One region of the Shewanella sp. BF02_Schw genome, then DNA from elsewhere that is predicted to be linked to it. Evidence: predicted binding sites of a transcription regulator. Region 1 holds the regulator's gene; the other holds the start of a gene.
The links. The regulator sigma-54, encoded in region 1, starts transcription at its own class of promoters, with help from an activator protein. The targets are predictions, from matches to a motif close to GTTGGCACGNNNNTNGNNT.

Region 2: a site for sigma-54 is predicted at 1,550-1,568, ahead of HNW13_RS18925 (BON domain-containing protein). Genes of this name have one in related genera too.

Annotation. Positions count from the first base shown of each region.
Region 1 covers NZ_JABKAW020000007.1:8,414-11,632, reverse strand. The annotation lists gene lptB (LPS export ABC transporter ATP-binding protein) at 1-693, shown strand, start outside; gene HNW13_RS19920 (RNA polymerase factor sigma-54) at 836-2,320, shown strand; gene hpf (ribosome hibernation promoting factor) at 2,346-2,633, shown strand; gene ptsN (PTS IIA-like nitrogen regulatory protein PtsN) at 2,636-3,079, shown strand; gene rapZ (RNase adapter RapZ) at 3,076-3,219, shown strand, end outside.
Region 2 covers NZ_JABKAW020000006.1:30,363-33,581, reverse strand. The annotation lists gene HNW13_RS18930 (hypothetical protein) at 345-605, opposite strand; gene HNW13_RS18925 (BON domain-containing protein) at 963-1,514, opposite strand; gene HNW13_RS18920 (glutamyl-tRNA reductase) at 1,868-2,344, opposite strand; gene HNW13_RS18915 (sigma-54 dependent transcriptional regulator) at 2,611-3,219, shown strand, end outside.

The sequences.
Region 1 (3,219 bases):
AGCTATAAAGCTCGTCAAGTTGTTAAAGATGTGAGTTTAACGGTTAAAACAGGCCAAATTGTCGGTCTTTTAGGCCCCAATGGTGCAGGTAAAACCACCACCTTTTATATGGTTGTCGGCTTAGTAAAAAGCGATAAAGGCCGAATATTGATTGACGATGACGACCTTACTGCCGATCCAATGCATTTGCGCGCCCGCAAAGGTATAGGTTACTTACCACAAGAAGCCAGTATTTTCCGCAAGCTTACCGTTTACGACAACATAATGGCCGTACTGCAAACTCGCAAAGAGCTCAGCACAGACCAACGTATTGAACAGCTTGAGCATCTACTCGAAGAGTTCCACATTACTCACATACGCGACAGCCAAGGCATGTCGTTATCGGGTGGTGAACGTCGTCGTGTTGAAATTGCGCGCGCTTTAGCTGCTAATCCAAAATTTATTTTGCTTGATGAGCCCTTTGCTGGTGTTGATCCTATTTCGGTCATCGACATTAAAAAAATCATCCAACAACTTAAAAATCGCGGTTTAGGGGTATTAATTACCGACCATAACGTACGTGAAACGCTAGACGTTTGTGAGCGAGCCTATATCGTCAGCCAGGGTAATTTAATTGCCGAAGGCACACCTGATGAGATATTAAGTAATCAACAAGTTCGAGCTGTGTACTTAGGTGAACAATTCAAGCTATAGTTACTTTACTGGCCTTTTAGTCTAGCTAACTCATTTCATTGAACGATACCTAAACAACGTTAAATGTCATTGATGTTTATGGCAATCCATTACAGTTCGAGATTGTCATTTTTATGGAAAATCATCTAGGGATAAGCGGTAAATGAAAGCGTCACTCCAACTTAAAATGGGTCAACACTTAACCATGACCCCACAATTGCAGCAAGCCATTCGCTTACTGCAATTATCGTCATTGGAGCTACAGCAGGAAATCCAACAAGCATTAGATTCAAATCCATTGCTTGAAATAGAAGATGAGTTTTCTGAAGCAAAAAACTCCTTAAAAGAAAACCGCGACCAAGCGGATACCGACTTTAGTGACAACAGTATTGTTAATGTCGAAAAAGACACTTCCACCGTCGACATAGCAGAATCCATGACCAAAGAAACCATGGATGATTTAGCCATGGATACCACATGGGATGAAGTATACACAGCCTCACCTATGTCAGGTTCGGGCAGTGCAAGCATGCGCGATGACGACATGCCCTTTCAAGGTGAAACTACTGAAGGTTTGTACGAACACTTAGAATGGCAAAAAAATCTCACTCCATTTTCAGACACAGATCTCGCCATTGCCACCGCCATTATTGATGCCATTGATGAACGCGGTTATTTAACCCAAAGTACCGAAGATATTCTCGAAGCCATGGGTGATGAAAATGTGGAACTCGATGAGGTTGAAGCGGTATTAAAACGCGTTCAACACTTTGACCCTGTGGGTGTTGCAGCACGTGATTTAAGCGAATGCCTATTTATTCAATTAGCGCAATACTCTAACGACACACCCCATATCGATAATGCACGATTGTTAATCAAAGGCTATTTAGAGTTAATTGCTGGCCGTGATTTCAGATTATTGATGCGTAAAACAAAACTAAAAGAAAATGAGTTACGTGACGCAATCACTTTAATCCAGACACTCAATCCTCGTCCGGGCTTATTAATTACCCCCATGGATGATGAATACGTGATTCCCGATGTCACAGTATTAAAGAAAAATGGCCGTTGGGTAGTAGAGTTAAACCCAGACAACATGCCTAAAATTGGTGTTAATCAGCAATATGCAGCCATGGCTAGAGGCAGTAAAAACCCGTCGGATAGTCAATTTATTCGAGGCCATCTGCAAGAGGCTAAATGGTTTATTAAAAGTATTGAAAGCCGTAATGATACTTTACTTAAAGTGGCAAATTGCATTGTGCAATTTCAGCAAGGCTTTTTTGAATATGGCGAAGAAGCCATGAAGCCTATGGTGCTCAATGATATCGCTGAAGCTGTAGAAATGCATGAATCGACCATTTCACGAGTCACCACACAAAAATATATGCACACCCCTCGGGGCTTATTTGAACTAAAATACTTCTTCTCTAGCCATGTCAGTACTGACGATGGCGGGGAATGCTCATCAACGGCCATTCGTGCTTTTATCAAAAAGCTGGTTGCCGCAGAAAACCAGAAAAAACCACTGAGTGACAGTAAAATGGCTCAGCTTCTGGCAGAACAGGGCATAAACGTTGCTCGTCGTACGATAGCAAAATACCGTGAAGCAATGATGATCCCGCCCTCAAACCAACGTAAGAGTTTATAACCTACTAGGCAATGGAGGATTTTTTATGCAAATAAGTCTGACTGGGCGTCATGTCGAAATAACAGAATCTTTACGTGAATACATCCACAGTAAATTTTCAAAGCTTGAACGACACTTCGATCAGATCCATAATGTACACGTTGTGCTCAATGTAGAAAAATTACAACAAAAAGCAGAAGCCAAAATCAACATTAATGGCGCAGAAATTTTTGCAATGTCAGAAAGTACTGATATGTATGCTGCAATAGACGCCCTGATCGATAAACTCGACCGTCAGGTAATTAAACACAAAGAGAAGAATACAAAACACTAACGATGGAACTTTGTACCATTCTGCAGCCGGAATGCACTACCTGTGCCACACCGGGCAGTAAGAAAAAAGTACTGGAACTCATCAGCAATTTAGTCGCTGCCCAGTACCCAACCCTGTCTTCGCAAGAGGTTTTTGAAAGCCTGTTAGCGAGAGAGAAAATGGGTAGCACAGGTATAGGAAATGGCATTGCGATACCTCATGGTAGATTAACGACCATCGATCACCCTATCGCGATATTTATTAAATGTGAAGAAGCCATTGCCTTTGATGCAATCGATAAGCAACCCGTGGATCTTTTATTTGCTTTGTTAGTCCCTGCAGACCAGTGCCAACAACATTTAGGCACGTTATCGAGCATGGCCCAAAAGTTAAGCGATAAGCAAATATTGAAACAGCTTCGTAAAACTCACGACGCAACAGAACTTTATCAGGTTATTACTGCATGAAACTAGTTATAGTATCGGGACGTTCAGGCTCAGGGAAATCCGTTGCCCTGAGAGTATTAGAAGACCTAGGATATTATTGTGTTGATAATTTGCCTTTACCACTCATTGGCACATTATTAGCCCAGCTTAAAGGCAGTAAT
Region 2 (3,219 bases), on a different contig from region 1:
CTAACTTTAGTTGCGAACAAACAAAAACATGTGCTTTTACCTATAAATTGTTCTACTAAATTAATTATTTAATGATCAATTTCCGTATCAACCCATCATCTATATACACAACCTAAACATGTTTACGACAAGACTTAAGCTCAGTAAGCGGGCCTTGAAACAAACAATTATCTATTAATACGGCTGCGTTAAACCCAGTTTTCTCCACAGAAGTGTTCAACATAAAATAAAGGTAATTAACATCAGTCAGGTTTCTGATAAGAAAAAAGCCTACGCAAAGTAGAACGAATAAGACCGTCAATAGATGGTAAGAAATTGCTTGAACCATTCTGAATGAAACAGCATTAATCACTATGGGTATTATTGGCTATCGACTCTTGTAATAACGGCATATTGTCATCACGTCCATCACGATAGCTATTGTCCATATGCTTATCTACCAACTGTTCACAACGCTTTTGGGCTTCATATTGCTTGAGGGGATCCACTTCTTTATCGGTTTGCGCTTGGCACAACACATTGCCACAGCCGGATAGCTGTAACACACTAGCCAAAGCCAACCACGGCATGACATTTAACAGCGGTTTTATCACATGGTTTGTCACAGAAAAATGCATCCATAAGTTATACCAATCCTATTAAATATGTGATCTTTCAGCGGGAGTTCAAAGTACTGTAGGCAAGGCAGATGATTGAAGCGAATAGTGATTCTATTTTGAAAACATCTAACGCAGCATAAAGTACTTTGAAACCCGCCAGAATGGAGTCTCTCAGGTATTCCACTTCTGTGTTGCATCGATTTAAAAGGGAACAGCCATTTCTACATCAATGCGCCTTGAATTAAAAAACCTGAGAGACTCTGAACTGATCAGATATTTAATGAGATTGGTATTAAGTGCTACACATGCTTTTTAGGCATAAAAAAACCAGCCCAAAGGCTGGTTTGAGTATAACCGAATAGATTATCCTGTTACACGTAACTCATCGACTACATCTTTTACGTCATCGGTGTTTTTAGCGATGGCTAAGGCTAAATCACGTTCTGCATCACTCGACACTGTGCCTTTTAATGTCACTACGCCATTAGCGACATCGACGTTAATATCGGAACCTGACACGTCAGCAGAGAATAATAATCGGGTTTTCACTACAGTAGCAACTTTCGAATCTGTGAGTGAGTCACTTAAATCTTTGCTGTCTTTATCACTGTGCTGCTTCATCACCGAAAGCTCATTGTTAACGTCTTTTACGCCATCTAAGCTTTTAATTAACTCTCCAGCAAGTGACTTATCAACACTGCTGTTAACTTTACCTGTTAGGGTCACGTTGCCATCATGCACGTCGGTATTAATATCAAATGAGTTCAGATTTGCATTTAACAAAAGTGTGGTTTCAGCTTTACCATCGATCCACGCATCTTTTGCATCATCTTGCCAATCTTGTGCTGCATTTGCACCGAATGCCATTGAACCTAACATAATGCTCATTACTACAGATAATGTGGTCTTGTTCATAAAGTTTTCCTCCGTTGTTAATCTCAAGGAATACAATGCGTGAACCATGCCAATTATTATAAGTATCTGTTAATAATGAATTAACAAGTATTCATGGTTATTTTCATCTTACTGATAGATGATAATATCGGACTTTTTTACCGACGCTAGGTAAATTTTTCATCGTTGCGATGAGAATTAATGACTCTTAATTGCATTCGCGGAATAGCCTGCTCTAGCATTAAATGACCCCTCCAGAGAATGAACAGATAGCTAATGCCGTAGGCAAAAAAACTATTATGCTGCCAGTCAGGTAAACACACGCTAGTCACAAATTAACATCCATTAAAACACGCTGTTTGTGTCGCCGATGGCTAAGTATGAGCAAAAGAGAGGTTTTTCATGGTGTCACAGCTCATTTGTAGCCAAGCAATACCTTCGGCAAGTTGGCTAGCAACACGCTGGTTTTTAGTTTTTCTAGCCGTTTGTTTTAAATGAACCAAGACCTGTTGTTCGGTTTCAACCAATACCGCAATCACTTGGGGTAACGGCTTATGCTGTATAACCTGCTCAGCCTTAGCATAGTGTCGATGTGAGGATTGTTGATGATAAGTTTGACTGTCTATTGGCCTTGCTTGGCTTGTTCGCACCACGCTAAACAAAGGAGTTAAACGATCCAGCATGCATTTTCGAATGTCGGCCATGTGGATAAAAATCCGTTTGATGTTGTAATCGTCCGCCCCTAATGTAGCTTGGGAATAAAATTGTTGCCCTTCCTGGCATAAATCAATTGCCTCATGTAATAGCCATACATCGGACTCAACCTGTTCGTCTCGAGTAAATGATTTCAATGTAAATCCTCCTGCATTGGATAATTTAACTGACACTTTGCTCTATAGGTTGTATAACCTATAGAGCCCCAGCACATCTGATGTAAGCAAAGCCTAAACATAAACACGTCGTACACATGGACAATATTTAATTAACCATTTGATTATTAGTGTTATTATAGTATTAGTTATACGTTAATGGCCTAACAACACTGAATGATTGTTTGTGGTAGTCACAAGGCACCCAAAGCAAACATTGGACTTAATACCACAGGGAGTGAATCGGCATGCCACGTCCAACACTTTTTTATCATCTACACCGTCGTCAAGAAGGTGAAGCACGACTCCTTGCCTTACCGAGTTGCCAGCACTTTAATAAGATTGCTAGTTCAGTTGACCAGCCCTGGTTAGACCAACTGCACAGTAACTCGATAGACGTTGCTATTATTGAATTATCGCAATTAAGCCAACTAGAATACGCAGAGTTAACTGACAGTGCGTTAATGTCTGATATTGAGTTCATCTTCTTAAGCGAAGGTAAACCGAATCCTAACTTAGATTACTTAATGTCAAAAAGCGCTGGTTATCATTTTCGTCAGCCTTACGATGCCGACGCAATCAACGACACCTTAGAAGACTTTGCCCAAGACTTGCAGTCACAATCGACAAAACAACAACAGCCATTTTCTAGTGAACTAGACCAATACGGTTTGTTGGTTGGCTCATCGCGGGCAATGCACAAGTTGTATCGTACTATTCGTAAAGTTGCCGTAACCGAAAGCAACGTACTTATTGTCGGTGAAAGCGGTGCGGGTAAAGAGCTTGTAGCCAACACCATTCACCTGGCCAGTCACCGAATCAACCAACCATTTATCGCCATTAACTGTGGTGCATTA